Regions from separate parts of the Micromonospora sp. B9E7 genome, predicted to be linked through region 2. Evidence: riboswitches for the same ligand, from Rfam matches in the RefSeq annotation. Region 2 holds a riboswitch; each other region holds the start of a gene.

Region 1 (5,318 bases), on a different contig from region 2:
GCACCCCCGCCGCCAACGGCAGCGCCACCACGTTGTAGCCCGCCGCCCAGGCCAGGTTCTGTCGCATCTTGCGGTACGACGCCCGGGACAGCCGGACCACGGCCCCCACCCCACGCGGGTCCGACGACGCCAGCACCACCCCGGCGGACTCGATCGCCACATCGGTGCCCGCGCCGATCGCGATGCCGACGTCTGCCCGGGCCAACGCCGGCGCGTCGTTCACCCCGTCGCCGACCATCGCCACGGTCAGCCCTCTCCGTTGCAGGTCGGTCACCCGGTCGTCCTTCTCCGCCGGCAGCACCTCGGCGAAGACCTCGTCGACGCCGGGCCGGAAACCGAGTTCGGCCGCGACCGCTTCGGCCACCGGCCGGGCGTCACCCGTGATCATGGCGATGGTCCGGACACCCTCGGCACGCAGCTCGTCGACGGCCCGCCGCGCCTCCGGGCGCACCTCGTCGGTCAGCGCGAAAGCGCCGAGCACGGTCTCCGGCAGCCGCACCAGGTGCAGCACCGCAGCCCCCCGCGCCGACCACCGCCCGGTCGCCGCCTCCAGCTCCGTCGGGAGTGACAGGCCCAGTTCCCGCAGCAGTGCCGTACCGCCGACCGCGTACTCCGTACCGTCGATCGTCGCCCGCACGCCGCGACCCGGCAGCGACCGGAACCCGGCGGCCGGGAGCGGGCCGGCCGGCCCGGCCGCCGCCACGATCGCCCGGGCCAGCGGATGTTCGCTGTCCGACTCGACGCCTGCCGCGATCCGCAGCACCTCGTCCCGCTCGGCACCCGGCACCGTCACCGTGTCGGTCACCACGTGCTCGCCCCGGGTCAGCGTGCCGGTCTTGTCGAAGAGGACCGCACCGACGGTCCGCATCCGCTCCAAGGCCAACCGGTCCTTGACCAGGATCCCGGACCGCGCGGCCAACGCGGTGGAGAGCGCGACGACGAGAGGGATGGCGAGACCCAGCGCGTGCGGGCAGGCGATCACCAGTACGGTGACCGCGCGGACCACCGCCTCGTCGGGTCGACCGAGCGCGGTCCAGACCAGCACGGTCAGCACGGCGGTGCCGGTGGCCACGTAGAACAGCGCGGCGGCGAACCGGTCGGCCAGCAGTTGAGCCCGTCCGCCGGAACCCTGGGCCTGCGCGACCATCCGTTGGATGCCGGCGAGCGCGGTCTGCTCACCCAGCGCCTCGACGCGGACCCGGATCGCCGAGTCGGTCGCCACGGTGCCGGCCACCACCCGGTCACCCGTCGACCGGGCGACCGGCCGTGACTCACCGGTGATCATCGACTCGTCCAGCTCGGCGCTGCCGTCGACGACCCGACCGTCCGCCGGCACCCGACCGCCCGGGCGGACCAGCACCACGTCCCCGACCCGCAGGCCGGACACCGGCACCGCCTCGACCTGCCCGTCCGCCGCGACCCGTTCGGCCTCGTCCGGCAGCAACGCGGCCAGCGCCGCGAGCGCCCCGCGGGCCTGGCCGATGGCCTTCATCTCCTGCCAGTGCCCGAGCAGCATGATGGTGACCAGCGCGGCCAACTCCCACCAGAAGTCCAGGTCGAAGGCACCCACGCTGGTGGCCAGTGACGCCGTGTAGGCCACGGTGATCGCCATCGCGACCAGCAGCATCATTCCGGGCGTCCGGTCCCGCACCTCCCGCACCGCACCGACGAGGAACGGCCAACCGCCCCACCAGAACACCACCGAGCCGAGCACCGGGCCCACCCAGGAGCGGCCGGGAACGTCCCAGCTCAGACCCAACTGGTCCGACACCAGGTGGCTGGTCAGGACCACCGGAACGGTGAGAGCCAGGCAGACCCAGAAGCGACGGCGGAACATCTCGGGATCGTGCCCGGCGTGCTTGTCGTGCCCGGCGTGCCCGGCGTGCCCGGCGTGCCCGGCGTGCCCGGCGTGCCCGGCGTGCTCGTCGTGCCGCGACGGCGCGGCCGGGGCGTGCTGTCCAGGGTCGTGCTGTCCAGGGTCGTGCGGTGACGGTGCGGGCATGTCTCCAACATGCCGGTCCGGGAACCGCCACGCGAGCGGTTCGGCCACCGACACTCCGTCACGACCTGCGTCCCCCAGGCTCGCTGGTTAGCATTCCCCACGATGACCCCCCGTGGACCGAGGCACGAACGGGCACCGGCGCCGCCTCACGGTGGCGTCGCGGCTGGCCGGTCGGGCCCGGCGCTGACCGTCCGTGACCAAGCGGTCGTCAGCCGGCGAACGGTCGCGCTCTTCCACCGGGTTTCGACAGTGACGGTGAACCGACCGGCCCACTGACACGTACCCCGCACCGGATCGTTGGGAGTCTCACCTTGGGTTCCGACCACACCCGTCCCGCTCCGTCCGCCCCGCCCCGGGTCCGACGGATCCTCGTCATGACCGTGGTGCCCCTCTTCGTCGCCACGGTGGTCGCGGCGGCGCTCCTCTGGCCGCGCGGCGACTCACCGCAGTCCGACGGCGGGGCGGACGTGCCGCGCTACCCGGGCACGGTGACCCGGGTGGTGACCGAACCGTGCCCGCCGACGCCGTCGAGCCCCGAGGGCACACCGCGCGTCGGCGACGGGCGCTGCGGCACGGTCGACGTCCGCGTGGACGACGGGCCGTCGGCCGGCCAGCAGGTACGCACGCCGGTGCCGGACGGGCCCGGCGCGCCCCGGGTCGAGGTCGGCGACGAGATCATCCTGGTCGAGCTGACCGACCCCACCGATCCCACCATCAGCAACTGGAACATCGCCGAGCACCAGCGGGGCACCCCGCTGCTGTGGTTGGCGGTGGTCTTCGCCGCCGCGATCGTCGCGTTCGGTCGGTGGCGGGGACTGGCCGCGCTCGCCGGGTTGGCGGCCAGCTTCGCCATCCTGCTCACCTTCGTGCTGCCGGGTATCGGCGCGGGGAAGTCACCCCTGCTGGTGGCGGTGGTCGGCGCCGCTCTGATCATGTTCGTGGTGCTCTACCTGACGCACGGGGTCACGGCACAGACCTCGGTCGCGGTGCTCGGCACCCTGGGCAGCCTGGTGTTGACCGGCGTGCTCGCCACCATCGCCACCGCAGCGGCCCACCTCACCGGCTTCGGCAGCGAGGAGGCCACCACTCTGTCGATGTTCCAGGGTGACGTGGACCTGCACGGCCTGCTGCTCGCCGGAATCATCATCGGATCGCTCGGAGTTCTCGACGATGTCACGGTCACCCAGGCGGCCACCGTCACCGAGCTGGCGCACGCCAACCCTGGGCTGACCCGGTTGCAGCTGTACCGTGCGGCAACCCGGGTCGGCCGAGCGCACATCGCGTCCACTGTCAACACCATCGTCCTGGCGTACGCGGGCGCGTCGCTGCCGCTGTTGCTCCTGCTCACCGCCGACGCGCGGCCGATCGGGCAGATCCTCACCAGCGAGTTCCTCGCACAGGAGATCGTCCGCAGCGCGGTCGCCACCCTCGGCCTGATCGCCGCGGTGCCGCTGACCACCGGGCTGGCCGCAGTGGTGACCGCCGCCGGTCGCACCGACGCCACGTCGCCCGCCGACGCTCCCGCTCCGCGACCGCAGACGGACCGGGCGGAGGCACTGGCCGCACTGATCTCACCGCGAACGGGTCACCCCGACGAGTCGGACCCGACGCGGACCTCACCCCCATCCACCGCCGCCGACCGGTGGCCGGAGCCGAACAGGAGCACGGATACGACATGGTGACACTCCTCAGCGTGACCAGATCGGGCCTCCACCCTGAGAACCACGTCACTGGTCACTCAACGCTATGGCGAAATGACACTTTTGGTAGGCATCCAGGCGTAGCTCACCTGGTCGACTCTCGGGTAACCTCGCTGCCGGTCACCGATGAAGGCGCGAAGCGGCGTCTGCGGTGCCACCGCCCAATCGCCAACCGGCGAGCCGGGGACCCAGTTACGTGGGGTGAATCCGCGTCAGCGGTAGGGGCCACTTCCGCCCCGAACCCGTCAGCTAACCCGGTCGGCGGTCGACGGAAGGGAACATTGTGACGGCACCCCTACGCCGCTGGATGACACCCGTGGTGGCCGTGATCGCCGCACTGACCGTGCTCGCCGGGCCCCTCCCGGCCCACGCCGCCCCGACGACTCCCACCCCGTCCGGGCACGAGGAGGACGGTGAGCCGAAGCTACTCACCGACGTCATCGAGCAGGCCAACCGCGACTACTCCGCAGCCAAGTCCCAACTGGACAAATCCAAGAAGCGGCAGGGTGATCTGGCGCAGGAGGTCGATCGGGCCCGGGCCGACCTGGACGCGCTGACCCCGCAGGTCGGGCAGATCGCCGCCCAGTCGTACCGGACCGGCCGCATCGGCGCGCTCGCGATGCTGTTGGAGAGCAAGGCCCCCGACGCGTTCGTCCAGCGCGCCTCGCTGCTCGACGAGTTGAACATGGTCAACGGCAAGAAGCTCGCCGAGGTCAACGCGGTGAAGGCCCGCGCCGAGCAGGCCAAGCTGGCCCTCGACGCGGAGGTCCGCGAGCAGCAGAAGCAGACCGCCCTGATGGCGAAGCGGAAGAGCGAGGCGGACAAGGCGCTCTCCCTCGTCGGCGGCAAGGGCTTCACCGGCGGCCTGGTGGACGCCACCTCGAAGGTCGCCAAGATCGGCCCGGGTCGCACCGCCGACGGTGACTGGAAGCCGCAGTCGTGCAGCGAGAAGGACCCGACCACGTCCGGTTGCGTCACGCCCCGCACGCTGCACGCGTACAAGGAGGTCAAGGCGGCCGGCTTCAACCGGTTCGTCGGCTGCTACCGCTCCGGCGGGCCGTGGGAGCACCCGAAGGGCCGCGCCTGCGACTGGTCGCTGCAGAAGAGCGGCTTCGCCCCGTGGCACAACGATGACACCCGGAAGTACGGCAACAACGTCGCCGCCTTCCTCATCCGTAACGCCGACCGGCTCGGCATCTACTACGTGATCTGGAACCGGCAGATCTGGTTCCCGGCGACCGGCTGGAGTTCGTACAGCGGGCCGTCGAACCACACCGACCACGTCCACATGTCGCTGCTCTGACCCGCAGGATCCTCGACGAGGGCCGTTCCGCGTCGCGGAGCGGCCCTCGTCGTGTCAGGCGGCGGCAGGCGCGGCCGGGTCGGTGTCCAGGGTCGTGAAGCCGGCCGGCACCGCGGTCACCGGGCGGGCCTCTCCGGCGGCGAGCCGGTACGACACACCCACTACCGCGCACCGCCCCTGCGCCACCTCGTCGGCCAGCACGGGCGACTGCCCGAGCAGCGTCTCGACGGTCTGTGCGATGTGGATGTCGACGATGCCGTCGATGTCCCGCACACCCTCGGCCTCGGCCCGGCGCAGGCTGGGCAGCACGGCG
Region 2 (5,318 bases):
ATCCTGCACGCCGACCTGGACGCCTTCTACGCGTCGGTCGAGCAGCGCGACGACCCGCGCCTGCGCGGCCGACCGGTCATCGTCGGCGGGGGCGTGGTCCTCGCCGCCAGCTACGAGGCGAAGGCGCGGGGCGTCCGCAGCGCGATGGGCGGCCAGCAGGCCCGCCGGCTGTGTCCGGACGCGATCGTCGTGCCGCCCCGGATGTCGGCGTACACGGCGGCGAGCCGCGCGGTCTTCGAGATCTTCCGGCAGACCACTCCACTGGTCGAGGGGCTCTCCATCGACGAGGCGTTCCTGGAGGTGGGTGGCCTGCGTCGGCTGGTCGGGCCACCGGCCGACATCGCTGCGCGGCTGCGTCGGGAGGTTCGTGAACGGGTCCACCTACCGATCACGGTGGGTGTGGCCCGCACGAAGTTCCTGGCGAAGGTGGCCAGCGGGGTGGCGAAACCGGACGGGCTGCTGGTGGTCGCACCGGACGCCGAGTTGGCGTTCCTGCACCCCCTCCCGGTCGAGCGGTTGTGGGGCGTCGGCCCGGTCACCTCCGCGAAGCTGCGGGAGCACCGGATCCGTACCGTTGGCGAGGTGGCGCGGCTCGGCGAGGCCGCGTTGGTGTCGCTGCTCGGGTCCGGCGCCGGTCGGCACCTGCACGCCCTGGCGCACAACCGTGACCCACGTGCGGTGCAGGTCGGTCGCCGACGCGGCTCGATGGGCGCCCAACACGCGCTGAGCCGTACCCCGCATGCCCCGGCGGAACTGGACGCCATCCTCGCCGGCCTGGTCGACCGGGTCACCCGCCGGATGCGGGCGGCCGGGCGGTCCGGGCGCACGGTGGTCCTGCGGCTGCGCTTCGGCGACTACAGCCGGGCGACCCGCTCGCACACCATCGGCAAGGCGACCGCGGACACGACCCCGCTGCTAGCCGCCGCGCGCGCGTTGCTGCGGGCGGCCCAGCCCGAGATCGACCGTCGTGGTGTCACGCTGATCGGCGTCTCGGTGGGCAATCTGGACGACAGTCCGGTGCAACCGGAGTTGCCGTTCCACCGCGACCCGGGCGCGGAGTTGGACGCCGCGGTGGACGCGGTCCGCGACCGGTTCGGCTCGACGGCGCTCACCCGCGCGGTGCTGCTCGGCCGGGAGCCGGGCGTCGAGATGCCGCTGCTGCCGGATTGACCGATCTGCGTGCGGTGTCCACGCGAGGAGTTGCGACCGGAGACACATCACAGCAGGTCGGCGGTTTAGCCGGCGGCTGACGGGTGACCCTTGGGGGGTACAGCCTGACAAGGGGGGACCCACCATGTCCGACGACACCAGCAACCGACCGAGCCGTAGCGCCGAGCGACCGTACGACGTGACCGACCCGCTGCTCTGGCAACTGGCGATCGACGTGCTGAGCGCCCACGAGCCGGACGACGAGGGTCACTGCCGCAACCTCCAGTGCGCCGGGCAGTCCTGGCCGTGCGCCGCCCGCCAGGGCGCCGAGCATTCGCTGCGCCTGTCCCGCGGCGCGTCCGACTCCGTCGAGTTGACCCTCGACGGCGTCGATGCCGGCGCGGAATCGGTGCCGGCCTCCCGCTGGGGTCGCAACGTCGGCCCGGTGGCGTCGCGTCGAGCGCCGAAGGCGTCTGCCTCGGCTGCGTGACTCGAACCCGGCCCGGCCACTCGGGCTGACCAGCACCGTACACACGAACGCTCGGCCGGTGACCCGGCCGAGCGTTCGTGTGCCATCCGTCAGAGGCTGAGCTTCTGACCGGGGAAGATCAGACCGGGGTCGGCCCCGATCAGCTGCCGGTTGTGCTGGTACAGCGCCTGCCAGCCGCCGGACACCCGGTGGGCGTCGGCGATCTCCGACAGGGTGTCGCCCGGCTTGACCAGGTACGTCTGGCCGCCTGCCGGCGGCGCGGTGCGCTCGTGGCTGCGGGTCGCCGGCTGCTCGCCGCGCGACGACCGCTCCGTGGGCTTCGCGGTGGACTTCGCGGTGGACTTCGTCGACGACTTCGTGGCGGAGCCGCCCGACGAGCCGCCCTTCTTTCCGCAGGTCGGCCACGCGCCGATGCCCTGCCCGTCGAGCACCTTCTCGGCGATGGCGATCTGCTCGCCGCGGCTGGCCAGGTCGGCGCGGGCGGCGTACTTCTTGCCGCCGTAACCGGCCCAGGTGCTCTGCGAGAACTGCAGGCCGCCGAAGTAGCCGTTGCCGGTATTGATCTTCCAGTTACCGCCGGACTCGCACTGGGCGATCGCATCCCAGTTGACTCCGGCCTGGGCCGGGGCGGCCGGGCCGAAGAGGGCGACAGCGCCGGTGACCGCGCCGACGGCCAGGGTGCCGACGGCGAGACGGCGGGTGGTGACCCGTCGATGACGGGGCGTGTGAACAGACGTCATGTGAGCTTCCTCCACGCCGGCGAGGTGAGCTGTCGGGTTCGGGCCGAGGAGCCCGGCCGCACGGTGGCGGCTTCACCCCGAGGTGACGTGCACCGAGGAACATGTGGGTCCCCCGCTCCTGCCCGGGTGACTGGGTTCCGACGGCCGGGGGCAGGATTAGGCGTTGCCGGCCGTGGTGTCCGCAGTGGCGAACCCGACCGACGTTAGGCACGGCCGGTGACGATCGCCCAACCCCTGTGAAGTTCTTCACCGGGGTACGCGGGGCGCCCTCCGCAGCGGTTGCGGCCGGTCGGACACTGTGCAGAGGCCACAGTGGACCGTTTCGGATCAGGCCTCGTGAAGGAACAGGACCACGGTACGGCGCAGCGGTTCGATGTATCGCTCGCCAAAGGAACTCGACGTGTCCGTTGCTGATCGGATGCTCGACGCCGTACGCCGGATCGGCCGGCGGGCCCCTGGTCGGGCGGCCCGCCGGCCGGAGGGGCGACCGTCTACAGAGTGCGCGCCAGCCGGTCGGCGAGCGTCCGGGTGAAGCGGGCCGGGTCGGTCAGCTCACCGCCCTCGGCGAGCACCGCCAGGCCGTAGAGCAGCTCCGCGGTCTCGGTCAGGGCTGCCGGGTCGCTCCCCTGCTCGTGGGCCTTGCGCAGCCCGGAGACCAGCGGGTGCCCCGGGTTGATCTCCAGGATCCGCTTGGTCGGAGGCACCTCGTGCCCCATCGCCCGGTACATCTTCTCCAGGGTCGGAGTGAGGTCGTGGGCGTCGCCGACGACGCAGGCCGGTGAGGTGGTCAGTCGGGAGGACAGCCGGACCTCCCGGACACTGTCGCTCAGGGTGGTGCCCAGCCAGTCGAGCAGGGTGGCGAACTCCTGTCGCTGCTGCTCGCGCTCGGCCTCGGCCTGCTTCTTCTCCTCGTCGGTGTCCAGGTCGATCTCGCCCTTGGCGATCGAGCGCAGGGGCCGGCCGTCGTACGCGCCGACCCGCTCGACCCACACCTCGTCGACCTGGTCGGTGAGCAGCAGCACCTCGTGGCCCTTGGCCCGGAACGCCTCCAGGTGCGGCGAGTTCTCGATGGCGGCCCGGGAGTCGCCGGTGGCGTACCAGATGTCGCTCTGGCCGTCCTTCATCCGCGAGACGTAACCGGCCAGGTCGGTGGGCTCGGCCGCGTCGTGGGTGGAGGCGACCGACAGGATGTCCAGCAGGGTGTCGCGGTTGTCGGTGTCGTCGATCAGCCCCTCCTTGACCACCGCGCCGAACTCGGTCCAGAAGGTGCGGTAGCGCTCGGGGTGGTTGGCCTTCAGGTCCTTGACGGTGGCGAGGACCTTCTTGACCAGCCGGCGGCGGACGATCTGGATCTGCCGGTCCTGCTGGAGGATCTCCCGGGAGATGTTCAGCGACAGGTCGTGCGCGTCGACCACGCCCTTGACGAAGCGCAGGTAGGTCGGGACCAGCGCCTCGCAGTCGTCCATGATGAAGACACGCTTGACGTAGAGCTGGACGCCTCGGCGGCCCTGCGGGGAGAACAGGTCCAGTGGGGCGTGGCTGGGCAGGAACAGCAGCGCCTCGTACTCGAAGGTGCCCTCGCCCTTCATGTGCACGACCTCGAGCGGGTCGGCCCAGTCGTGGCTGACGTGCTTGTAGAACTCGTTGTACTCGGCGGCGTCGACCTCGTCGCGGGGCCGCGCCCAGAGCGCCTTCATCGAGTTGAGGGTCTGCACCTCGCTGGTGGCGGCCTCGCCGTCGGCGCCGGGGCGCTCGACGGTCATCCGGATCGGCCAGGCGATGAAGTCGGAGTATCGCTTGACGATGTCGCGGACGGTCCACTCGGCGGTGTAGTCGTGCAGGTTGTCCTCGGTGTCGGCCGGCTTGAGGTGCAGGGTCACCGTGGTGCCCTGCGGGGCCTCGTCCACCGCCTCGATCGAGTACGTGCCCTCGCCGGTGGACTCCCAGCGGGTTGCGCCGGTCTCGCCGGCCTTGCGGGTCAGCAGGGTGACCCGGTCGGCGACCATGAACGCCGCGTAGAAGCCGACGCCGAACTGACCGATCAGGTCCTGCGAGGCGCGGGCGTCGGCGGATTCGCGCAGTTGGCGCAGCAGCTCCGCGGTGCCCGACTTGGCGATGGTGCCGATCAACTGGACGACCTCGTCGCGGGTCATCCCGATGCCGTTGTCCCGCACGGTGAGGGTGCGGGCCTCCCTGTCGACCTCGAGCGTGACGTGCAGGTCGTCGGTGTCGGCGACGAGGTCCTTGTCGACGAGCGTGGCCAGTCGCAGTTTGTCCAGCGCGTCGGACGCGTTCGAGATGAGTTCCCGCAGGAAGACGTCCTTGTTCGAATAGATCGAGTGGACCACCAACTGGAGGAGCTGACGCGCCTCGGCCTGGAACTCCAACGTTTCGGCCTGCTTGCTCACACCGTCTCCCATCTCGGCTCGTGCGGGGTTTCGCGGAAAGGATACGAGCAGTCACCGGCCGGGGTGCTGCCGCGTCCGGGTCTCATTCCCGATTGAGGGGGGCCACCGGTGTGACATAGCTGACTTTGGTTGACAGAAGTCAGGTGGGATAGCGTGACCGCCATGAAGATCTCTGGAAGCACCGCCCTCGTCACCGGCGCCAACCGTGGCTTCGGCCGCCACCTGGCCGCCGAACTCCTCGCCCGTGGCGCCACCGTCTACGCCGGCGCCCGCAACCCGGACAGCGTGGATCTGCCCGGCGTGACGCCGGTGCGCCTGGACATCACCGACCCCGCCTCGGTGGCCGCCGCCGCCGAGCTGGCCGGCGGCGTGAACCTGCTGGTCAACAACGCCGGCATCGACACCCGCACCGACCTCCTCGAGGGTGACCTGGACCTCGTTCGACAGGAGCTGGAGACCCACTACATCGGCACACTGTCGATGGTCCGGGCGTTCGCGCCGGTCATCGCCGGCAACGGTGGCGGGACGATC
Region 3 (5,318 bases), on a different contig from region 2:
CGCCAGTGGCGACATCTCGAAGTACTGGAGCGCGGGGTGGCTCAAGCCGGGCACGGCGTACGCCGACGGCGCCGGATGCACGCTGTACAAGCCGCCGAACAGCGACCCGGACAGCACGGACTTCTACAAGTGGAAGCGGACCAGCGCCATCGCGGCCCGGTTCACCATCAAGGCGACCGGCACGAGCGTGTTCGCCGCGACCATGCACCTGCCGCAGGAGAACCGGCAGAACGCCTGCGCCGGCGACGGGGACCCGGGCATCGCCGACAGCGGCATCCACCTCGGCGCGGATGCGACCAGCCTGCTGAACGCCTCCACGATCCGCGTCGTGGGCATCGACGCGAACCGCACCGGCATCGCCCCAGGCACGCTGAGCGGCTTCGGCATGACCGGCTACGGGTCGAGGGCCACCAGCGGCTCCAGCAAGATCGATTATCTCTTCGTGAAGGGCAGCGTGCAGTCGTCCACCATCGACCACACGGTCGGCGGGACGAAGTCGAACCACCTGGCGCTGTACGGCTTCATCGCCTACTGACGGCACAGACGCCGCGGGCGCCGGCCCCTTGTGGGGGACGGCGCCCGCGGCGGTCAGCGTGCCTGGGTCAGGCGGAGTAGCCCCGGCTGGCGATCCAGTTGGCCAGGTCGATGGTGGTGATCCAGTACGACGGGTCGGCCGCGTTCGCGGAGTCGGCGATCCGGACGGTGCGGCCGTTGTCCTTGTAACCCACGACGGCGATGTAGTGCCCGCCGCCGTAGGAGTGCCAGCCGCCGTCGGTGTCGACGGCGTCGCCGACGACGTTCGCGACCACGCCGCGTCCGTCGGTGATGGCCTTGACGACGTCGGCCTGGAGCCGGTCCATCTGGGCCGGGCTGGGCGCGCCGGCGAACATCCGGGTCCGGTACGGGGAGCCCTTCACCTCGGCGTTGAGCACCCGGGTGGTGTCCTCGGCCGAGTTGGTGCCCATCTCGGTGGTGCCCAGCTCTGCGCCGAGCTCCTCCTGGGTGCGGTCGATGCCGGTGGCGCTGAGCGCGTTACGGGTGGCCGCCGGGCCGCAGTTGTAGTACGTGTTCTGCGCCTCGTAGTCGTAGTCGAGCACCTTGGTCGCGGGTGGCTTCGGCGGCGTCGGCTTACGGGTCAGGTCGGGGTTGGCCTTGGCCGCCGGAGACGCGGCGCTGGTGGCCGGAGCGGCGGTGGTCGGCGCGGCGCTGGCCGACGGGGACGCCTCGCGCACCTCGCCACGGGAGGCGGCGACGTCGCTGCGCATCTCGGCGACCGTGGTCGCGGTGCGCTGGCCGGCGGGTGCGTCGTCGGCGGTGGTGAGCAGGGCGCCGGTGGTGGTGGCGATCGCGAGGGCCGCGGCGGAGGCGGCAACGATCTGGTACGGGCGCTCGGTGGCGAAGCGGCGGAGCTGACGCTGCAGGGTGTGCTTCACGGGGTCCTCCACGGATCGGGGGGGAGAGCGGCACACCGGCGACCGGACCGGTATCCGGGCAAGCGCCAGCGCGCGGACCGTGGTCCGCGGATGGTGAACCGCTCAGGGGAACGCCCGGCGCGGCCGGGCGGTTAGGCGATGACCCGGGGGGTCAGCTCACCGTCACTGGACGAATGAGCGGGGGCACCGCTGCGCCGTGGAGGCGAGGGAACAACCGAGGGGTGGAAAGGTGCTGCACGAGGATGGAACTCCTTCCGACACCGCCTACCGGGTTAGCTGACGGATTCGGGCGGGAAGATCGCCCTACCGCGGGCCATGCTCGCGGATTCACCCCGGACTTACTGATGGGTCCCCGGTTCGTTCATCACGATTGAGCGGGTCGGCGCGGCGTCGCCTCTTGCGATCGGTTACCGCACCGGACGGGACGACACTACTGGCCCGTCCGCACCCTGCCAAGCCAGCTTCACCTGCGTAAACCCAAATCGTGGCGGCAATTTCTGCGCGTATTGCCGATGACGTGACTCGATGGGACAAGCGGATGCGGTGACGCCTACGGGCGACAACCGGACAGGCCGCCGAGAATGCGACCAGAATCACCGGAAGAATCGTGCCGATCGCGCCGGACGCCCGATTCCCCGTCGACGTGAGCCGGCTCACGTCACGGATCGGGCTCAACTCACGCGGGCCGGCCGCCACCGTGCCACGACCGCCGGTCGGAACGCACCGGTCACCGCTCGTCGCGCGGGTAGCGGGTTCGGTCGCAGCCGGGCCGCCGCCGCGTAGGCCTCCGTGGCAAGGACGCGCGCCGAGTCGGCAGCCAGTTCCGCGTCCCGCCAGGCAGCCCGCTCCCGGGCCGCGGCGGTCTCGTAGTCGGCCAGCCTCGCGTCCCGGATCGCCCGACTGAGCAGCACCTCCTGCTCGACCGGGTGCCGCCGGGGGTCCCAGCCGCGCCGGTGCGCGAACACGTCGCCGAGCTGCGTCATGGTCAGGTCGCCCCGCCAGTACGCCGCCATCGCCGCCCGGTGCAGATAACGCTCCCGGGCGGCGTACTCGGCCGGGGTTCGGGGGGTGTGCGGGGTGGGCAGCGCCCCGGCACCGGCGAAGCGACGGGCGGCGGCGTCCGCCTCGTCGTAGCCGCCCCAGGCCCGCTCCATCTCCTCCTGAGCGGTCAGCCAGGCAGCACGTCGCCGCTGGGCGGTCCTGGCCGCGCCGGCTGCGGCGACCGCCACCTCCTCGGCGTACCGGCGCCTGTCGACGGCCTCGGCGGCGGCCACCTCCCGAGCGGTGGGGGCGGCCAGGTGCGGATCGTCCGAGGGCCGGTCCCGTTCGGGGCGGGCCACCAGCAGGGCGAGGACGCCCAGGGCAAGCAGGAACAGGGTGGACCAGATGGCGGCGGCCTGCGGCACCTCGGTCACGAACTGGTAGAAGACAGCGGTCTCCATGGTCGGCACCTCGGGGAGAGAGCAATGCGATGGGGAGCCGCACCGGCCACGGCGGAGCACGGGCCGGTGGGGCGCGGAGTTGGTGGGTCGACAGGCGCGGCGGCGGGACGCTCGTCCCGATGACTCAGCGCCCGGGTGGCGCCCGGGGTGCCCGGCTGCTCGGGTCGTGGGCGAGGGGCAGCCGGTCGGCCCCGGCCGCGCGCACCGGCAGCGGGCCGCTCGTGACGGTGGCCTGGTCGTCGGGCGGCGCGGGTCGCGCGTCGACCGACCACGTCGCGGAAGACTCCTCGACGGGGCTCTCGGTCGCCGTCCGCGCCTCGTGCACGGCCTCCTGCGCGGAGGTGGACGGGCAGGTCGCCGGAAGTGCGCTGAGGGCGAACGGAGTTGGCACAGCCGCCGAGGCCGGGCCCGCGCCGAGCGCCAGGGCCGCGACGACGGCGAGGCTGGTCAGCACCCGCGTCGCCCAGCGCGCCACCCACCACAGCGGACAGGTGAACGCGACCGGAAGCACGACCCCACGCTACCGTCGGGCCGACCTCAGCGCACCGACCACGGGCGTGTCGCCGCACGCCGCGCCGGACCCCCACTGAGCAGGGTGGACGGTGTCAGCGCGAGTCGACGTACGTTGATCGACCGCTGGCCTGCTCGCCCTCGCCGGCCGCGTCGGCCTGCGCGCCGACGGCGTCGGGTTCGGCCGCGCGTTGCCGGGGGACAGGCGTCGGACGGGCCGGGCGGCGCGGTGCGAGTCGACGCATCATCGGCATCTCGACGAAGCGGTGCAGCAGCCCGGCGAGGACCAGGTTCACCACCAGGAAGCCGAGCACCACGACCGGGCCGCGCCAGCCCGTGAAGCCGGTCCCCCAGTCACCACTCCAGCGCAGCACGCTGGTCATCACCAGCACGTGGACCAGGTAGAAGGCGAAGGAGACCTCCCCGAGCCAGACCAGCGGCCGGGACCGCCACGGGGACCGCTTGTCCCGCACGTCGGCGTCCGCGGCGGCGGTGATCACCAACAGGTACGCGACCGCGAGCAGCGTGGTCCACCACTCCGCGGGGATCCACTGCGCGGCTGCCACCCAGGTGCCCACGAAGATCACGCTGGCGACGGTCAGCCCCGGGCCGCGCCAGAGGCTCCGGCGCATCAACTCGGCCGCCACCGCACCCAGCCAGAACTCCAGCGACCGTACGGGCGGGAAGATCTGGGTGAACCACCACCGGCTCGCCTCCGGCACCAACTGCTGGGCGGGCCAGAGCGCGAGGATCAGCAGCGGCAGCGCGACGATCAGCACCCAGAGCAGCTTCGGACGGGCCCGGCGCAGCAGCGGCAGCGCCAGCGGCAGGCACAGGTAGAAGAAGAACTCGCAGGAGAGCGACCAGCTCACCGTGTTGACGCTGTAGAACCAGCCCATTCGGGGGTCCCAGGCCTGCAACAGCAGCAGGTTCTCCAGCGCGACGGCCGGCAGGACCGGGTCGGCGAACCACCAGGCGACCAGCAGCGCCGCTCCCCACAGCACCAGGTGATTCGGGTAGATCTTGGCAACTCGACGCCGCCAGAAGGTGCGCCGGGAGTCGCCCGTCCGGGCCGACCAGACCAGCACGAATCCGCTGAGGATGAAGAAGAACTGCACCCCGGACAGGCCGAGGGTGAACAGCGCGTCGACCACCGCCTTGTAGTCCGGCTCGGCGATGATCCGCATGGTGCCGGCGTGGAAGCCGAAGACCAGCAACGCGGCGATCCACCGCAGCCCGGTCAGCGAGGGCAGCCGGGCGGGCGCGGCGGGCCGGGCGGTCGACACCGCAGCGGCGCTGGTCATGCCGGGATCCCGAAACTCGGCAGGGTCACCAGCACGTCCGTATCCTCCTCGGCGCGGCGTCGGACGGCGCGACGGCGACGCCCGCGACGGCCCGGCAGGGCCGCACCGAGGCACCCTACCGGGTCACTCCCGGGTGAACCGGACGCGTCCCGCCCGCCGACGGCGCCGTGGGCCGTCGGACTGGTGAACTGTGGGCCGGCCGCCGTTAACCTTCCGCTCCGCGGGAGTTCAGGGACTCCACCATCGGCGGTCACGTCAGGTTCCGGGTTCGGCCACCCGGACCGTCAAAGGTGGCGGACGTGGTCAATGAGCCGACGCACGCACCGCTGCTGAGCATCGTCGTGCCCGTCTACGGCGTCGAGGCGTACCTGTACCAGTGCCTGGAGTCGATTCGGGCCGACATCCCGGCGGGCGAGTCGGACGCGGTCGAGATGATCGCCGTCGACGACGCCTCCCCGGACGGCTGCGGCGACATGCTCCGCTCCTATGCCGCCGGCCGCGACGGGGTCCGCGTCGTGCACCTGAGCAGCAACGTGGGCCTGGGCCTGGCCCGCAACGCCGGGCTCGACGTGGCCACCGGCCAGTACGTCTGGTTCGTCGACAGCGACGACTGGTTGCCGCCGGGCACG
Region 4 (5,318 bases), on a different contig from region 2:
CGAGGGCGGCGCAGAGCACCACGTCGACGCCGAGCGAGAGCACCATCCGGGCCTGCCAGACACCCTGCCCGCCCGGGTGCAGGTGCAACTCGGGGTGGTCGTTGGGCTGGTCCACGGTCACGGTCAGCTGTGGAGTGGGCGCGAAGACCATCACGTGCCCGCTCGCCGGATCGTCGCCGTTCATGGTGTCCGCCCCCAGCACGGTCGGGTGATTCCTCACCGAACAACCTTAATGCGACGACTGGTGGTGCGGTGTCTCATCGTCCCGGGTCCGTCCACCGGGGCCGTTGCCAGCCGGACATCGGTAGGGGACGATCGTGCGACCATCGATGGCGGGAGACGGTGTGCTCAGCAGCGATACCTTCAGCTACACCGTCCAGGCCCGGTGCTCGCCGGCCCACGCGGCGGCCATACTCAGCGACCTGACCCGGCAGGGCGAGCTGCACCCGTTGATCGTCCGGGTCCGTCGACTGCCGCCCCGACCCGGCGCGCAGGCCAGCTACACGATCAACGACCGTCTGGCGGTCGGCCCGCTGCGCTTCACGACGACGTACCACGCGGACGTGCTGATCAGCGAGGACGACGAGATCGTCATGGTGGCCCGTCAGTGGCCGGCGACCACCGTGCGCAACCACACCCGGCTGCGCCCCGAGCCGGACGGCCTGGTCCGGATCGACGTCGAGATCACCCTGACCGCGCCGACCCCGCTGTTCCGGTACGCGTTCCGCCAGGCCCGTGCCGCCCACCTCGCCCTGGCCACCCGACTGGGCCCGGCCCTGGAACGCGCCACCGACCCCCCGCCCTCCGCCTGACCCGCCTGACCCGCCTACGCCCCAGGCCTCGTGCCCATGCCGTGCGCCCGCGCCCTGCGCCCTGCCCAAGATCCCAGCAACATCTCGGATGTTGCTGCCTCCGGCAGGCGGGAGACACCACCATCCCTGATGTTGCGCGGATCTTGAGGACGAACACCGGCGCGGCCGACCGGGAGCGGATCGGAACGTCCGCAGCCGCCAAGGTCACGCTCGATCGTGGATGTAGTGGCCTCCGTGGCGTCAGGAGGCCACTACATCATGGTTGCAGTGCGATCATGATGTAGGTGGTCACCCTGGCGGCGTCGTCGTCGCGGCCTGGTCCAGGGCGGCGCGGGTGCTGTTCGCGGTGGTCGGTCGGGTGACCGGCCGCCGGCCCCACGGCTTGTAGGTGGACAGCACCGTCGCGATGATCATGAGGCTGGTCGACACCGCGGGTGCGATCACCAGGTCGGCGCGATCCCGTGCGGGCAGGGCGGCGCCCAATGCTCCGGCGTGTCGCAGGTTCGGGGTGAGCAGGAACAGCACCAGTCCGACCATCACCGTGGTGAGCACGAGCTTGACCAGCACCCACCGGTAACGCAGCAGGCCCCACGGCGTGAGCAACGCGCTGGCGACACCGATCAGCCAGACCAGGACGCTCAGCGGCGCGAACAGGACGGTGCCGACCACCGCGCCGACCGGGTAGAAGACGGCCGGGTCGGCACCCCGCTGCACGGCGATGCCGAGGGTGAGCAGCACCAGGTCGGTGCCGAGCCAGCCCAGCGAGGTGACCAGATGCAGGGTGAGCAGCCCCTTGCGGGCCGTGGGTGGGATCCGAGGCATACCGCGATGCTGCCCGCCGACCCTGGCCGGGTCGTCCGACCACCGACGACATCAGGTGTACGTCCGGCCACGGGTGGTCAGTAGACCGACAGGTGTACGTGGTTGGTGTGGTCGGTGGACGGCGTGCCGTTAGCGCCGCTGTACGACTTCCACCCGCTGCTGGGCAGCCAGATCTGTCGGTACCAGATCACGTACAGCACGGCGAGCCGGTCGGCGTTGCGGATGAAGTACGCGGCCAGGTTGTTGCCGTACGTCTTGTCGCCGCCGGTGGCGTTCCCGCCGAAGCCGCTCTTCTGCGCGGCGAAGTCGCAGGCTCGGCCCTTCGGGTGTTCGCCGGAGCCTCCGTTGCGGTGGCAGGAGACGTACCGGGTGAAGCCGGCGGCCTTGGCCTGGTTGAGGGCGTGCAGGGTGCGCGGGGTGACGCAGCCGCTGGCCGGCGTGGGGTCGTCGACGCTGCACGACTCCTTCGGCCAGGAGCCGTCGGAGTTGCGCGGCGCGGCCTTCGCGTTGCTGGTGGAGGTGCCCCGGTTGGAGTCGGTGTCGGCGGTGGTCTGCGGCTTCGGGGCGGTGGCGACGGTCAGGGCCCGCTCTGCCTGCTCCTTGCGCTTGGCCATCACCGCGACCTGCTTGCGTTGTTCGTTGATCTCACCGTCCAGGGCGACCCGGGTGCGGTTGGCCTGGTCCTTGCTGGCGAGGAGGTCGCGCAGCACCCGGTCCTCGTTGGCGGCCACCGCGTCCAGGGCGGCGGCCCGGTCCATGAAGCCTTCCGGGCTGTCGCTGTTGAGCAGCGCCGACATCGCGCTGAGTCGGCCGGTGCGGTACGCGACGCCGGCGATCTCGCCGACCTTGCCGCTGCGCTGGTCGAGCTCGACCTCGAGGGTCTTCAACTGGGTGGTGAGCTGCTGCTGCCGCTGCACGGAGGCGTCCAGGGCGCGCTTCGCGTCCAGGTAGCCCTTGCTGGCGGCCTCGAGTTGGGCTCGAAGTGCCGGGGTGCCGCCCTCTTCGTCGGAGTCAGGTGCGGCGGCCCGTTGGCCGGTCGGGGGAGCGGCCGAGGCGGTGCCGGCCGGGAGCGCGACGCCGAGGGCGAACATCGCGACGATCAGGGCCGCCAGTCGGGCGGCAGGTGGTCGTGCTGGTGCCACTGCGCAGTCCTTCCGTCAGCCGCCGACCGGGTTAGCTGACGGGTTCGGGACGGAAGATCCCTACCGCTGACGCGGATGCACCCCAGGAACATGGTTCCCCGGTTCGCCCGTGCGGGCGATTAGGCGACGACCACCACCGGCGCCGGGAGGCGCCGCCTGGTGGCGGCCGGGACCGAGCCTACCGGTACCGGTGGGGCGGCTGCAGCGAATGTGACGGACGGTGCGTGCGTCGTGACGGGGAGCCGCCGTCACCACTCGATGGAGCCGCATGCCCCGGAGGGGGCACCCGGCTCGATCTGCAACGTCGCGTGCTCGATCCGGAAGTCGTCGTGCAGGGCCGTACGCGCGGCGGTGAGCACCGCGCCGACCTCCGCGCCGGGCTCCATGGTCAGGTGTGCGGAGGCCACGTCCATGCCCGAGGTGAGCGTCCAGACGTGCAGGTCGTGCACCTCGACCACGCCGGGGACCGCGGCCAGCCGGTCGTGCACGGCGGTCACCTGGAGGTGTTCCGGTGCGGCCTGCACCAGGATGCGGACGGCTGCCCGGGCCAGCCGCCAGGTGCGCGGCAGGATGAACACGCCGATGGCGACGGCGACCAGCGGGTCGGCCCACCACCAGTCGGTGACGGTGATGAGCAGCGCCGCGCCGATCACGCCGACCGAGCCGAGCAGGTCGCCGAGCACCTCCAGGTAGGCGCCCTGGATGTTGATGCTCGCCTGCGCGCCGGGGCGGAGCAGGGCGAAGGCGACGACGTTCGCGAGCAGGCCGAGCACGGCCACCACGAGCATCGGGCCGGTGACGACCTCGTGCGGGTCGCCGAAGCGGCGGATCGCCTCGACCACCACGTAGACCGCGACGCCGGAGAGCAGGACGGCGTTGGCCAGCGCGGCGAGCACCTCGAGTCGGTAGAGCCCGAAGGTGCGCTGCGGGTCACCGGTGGCCCGCCGGGTCGCGGTGATCGCGGCGAGCGCCATTCCGATGCCGAGCACGTCGGTGAACATGTGCCCGGCGTCGGAGAGCAGGGCGAGCGAGCCGGTGTGCAGGGCGGTCACCGCCTCGACCACCATCAGGGTGGCGAGCAGCCCGAATGCCGCCCAGAGTCGCCCCCGGTGCTGGTGTGCGGCATTGGCGACGGACCCGTGGTGGTGGTCATGACCTGCGCCCACGTGAATTACCTTCCGCCGCCATCCGGGTTCCGGTCCAATGTATGTTCACATCGCAATGTATGCAAGTGTGCGGGCGGTGCCTCCCACCGACGGCCGCCCGGCCAGGTCAGCCGGTCGGGTCGATGGTGGTGAGTCGCTGGGTGGCCCGGGACAGCGCCACGTACAGGGTGCGCACCCCGGCACCCGGATCCGCCCGGATCTCGCTCGGGGAGACCAGCACGACTCCGTCGTACTCCATGCCCTTGGCCTCCAGGCTGGTGACCACCTGCAACCTCGGCGCGTCGAGCGCGTCGAGCCATCCGGCGACCTCGTCCCGACGCGGCACCGGCGTGATCACGCCGACCGTGCCCTCCACCTCGGCCAGCAGGTCGGCGGCGGCCTTCACGGTCGCGGTCGCCAACCCCGTCGCGGGCACCACCAGCTCGACCGGATCGACCCCGGTGGAGCGGACGGCGGTCGGCAGCGGCAGGTCCGGGTAGAGCCGACGGATCTCCGCCGCCGCCACCGCGAAGATCTCCGAGGAGTTGCGGTAGTTGGTCGTGAGCGTGAAATCGTGCCGCTTGCGCCGGCCCAGCGCCTGGTCCCGAGCCCGGTCCAACTCGTCGGGGTCGCCGGTCCACGCGGTCTGCGCCGGGTCACCCACCACCGTCCAGGAGGCCAGCCGACCACGACGACCGATCATCCGCCACTGCATCGGTGAGACGTCCTGCGCCTCGTCGACCACCACGTGGGCGTAGTCCCGGTAGTCCTCCGGGCGTTCCCGGGCCGCCGCACGGGCGGCCCGCTGCCGGTCGCCGAGGGTGCTCAGCTCGCGTACGCCACCAGCCAGCTGGAACGGGTCGCGACGGGCCCGGGCCGGCTGCGCCGGCTTGCCGAGCAGCGCGTCCAACTCGTCCAACAGCGCGATGTCGGCGATGGTCAGCCCGGTCGAGTCGAGGTCCCGGTACGCGGCGGTGAGCATTCGGATCTCCGCATGGGAGAGGATCCCCCCGGCGTACCGACGCAGCCGGTCCGGCTGGGTCAGCCAGCCGAGCACGTGCCGGGGGTGCAGACGAGGCCACCACGCCTTGAGGAACTCCCGGAACTCCGACCGTTCGGCGATCTCCGCCTCGAAGGCCCGCTGCTCCGGCAGTCGGGTGATGCCCACCTCCCGGGCCTGCGCCCAGAGCGCGGCGAACACCCCGTCGAAGCCGGCCCGGCGCACCTCGTTGCGTCGGGCGCCCCGGTGCAGCGCGCGGTCCCGGATCCGGTCCAGCGTCGTCCGGTCCAGCCGCAGCAGCGTGCCCCGGTAGAGCAGCCGCAGTTCACCCGGGCCACCCGGCACCGCGTCACGGGCCGCCCGCTCCAGCACCCGACGCATCCGCAGCGAACCCTTC

Evidence for each region. A riboswitch is a leader RNA that binds a small molecule or an ion and turns the genes downstream of it on or off. The one in region 2 is predicted to bind cyclic di-AMP.
Region 1: another riboswitch for cyclic di-AMP. It lies ahead of ABGB10_RS21005 (hypothetical protein); the one in region 2 lies ahead of ABGB10_RS08170 (transglycosylase family protein).
Region 3: another riboswitch for cyclic di-AMP. It lies ahead of ABGB10_RS22675 (C39 family peptidase); the one in region 2 lies ahead of ABGB10_RS08170 (transglycosylase family protein).
Region 4: another riboswitch for cyclic di-AMP. It lies ahead of ABGB10_RS04155 (hypothetical protein); the one in region 2 lies ahead of ABGB10_RS08170 (transglycosylase family protein).

What each region holds. Positions count from the first base shown of each region.
Region 1 is NZ_JBDPLX010000013.1:58,967-64,284, forward strand. It holds gene ABGB10_RS20995 (copper-translocating P-type ATPase) at 1-1,837, opposite strand, end outside; gene ABGB10_RS21000 (YibE/F family protein) at 2,314-3,684, shown strand; cyclic di-AMP (ydaO/yuaA leader) riboswitch at 3,851-3,981, shown strand; gene ABGB10_RS21005 (hypothetical protein) at 3,986-5,005, shown strand; gene ABGB10_RS21010 (carbonic anhydrase) at 5,060-5,318, opposite strand, start outside.
Region 2 is NZ_JBDPLX010000004.1:85,817-91,134, forward strand. It holds gene dinB (DNA polymerase IV) at 1-1,170, shown strand, start outside; gene ABGB10_RS08165 (hypothetical protein) at 1,295-1,639, shown strand; gene ABGB10_RS08170 (transglycosylase family protein) at 1,729-2,379, opposite strand; cyclic di-AMP (ydaO/yuaA leader) riboswitch at 2,379-2,552, opposite strand; gene htpG (molecular chaperone HtpG) at 2,871-4,787, opposite strand; gene ABGB10_RS08180 (SDR family oxidoreductase) at 4,950-5,318, shown strand, end outside.
Region 3 is NZ_JBDPLX010000015.1:69,571-74,888, forward strand. It holds gene ABGB10_RS22670 (hypothetical protein) at 1-535, shown strand, start outside; gene ABGB10_RS22675 (C39 family peptidase) at 603-1,445, opposite strand; cyclic di-AMP (ydaO/yuaA leader) riboswitch at 1,680-1,820, opposite strand; gene ABGB10_RS22680 (hypothetical protein) at 2,105-2,875, opposite strand; gene ABGB10_RS22685 (hypothetical protein) at 3,000-3,386, opposite strand; gene ABGB10_RS22690 (acyltransferase) at 3,481-4,689, opposite strand; gene ABGB10_RS22695 (glycosyltransferase) at 4,989-5,318, shown strand, end outside.
Region 4 is NZ_JBDPLX010000002.1:315,562-320,879, reverse strand. It holds gene ABGB10_RS04170 (PfkB family carbohydrate kinase) at 1-151, opposite strand, end outside; gene ABGB10_RS04165 (SRPBCC family protein) at 345-812, shown strand; gene ABGB10_RS04160 (hypothetical protein) at 1,101-1,634, opposite strand; gene ABGB10_RS04155 (hypothetical protein) at 1,712-2,725, opposite strand; cyclic di-AMP (ydaO/yuaA leader) riboswitch at 2,781-2,912, opposite strand; gene ABGB10_RS04150 (cation diffusion facilitator family transporter) at 3,025-3,942, opposite strand; gene ABGB10_RS04145 (AAA family ATPase) at 4,049-5,318, opposite strand, start outside.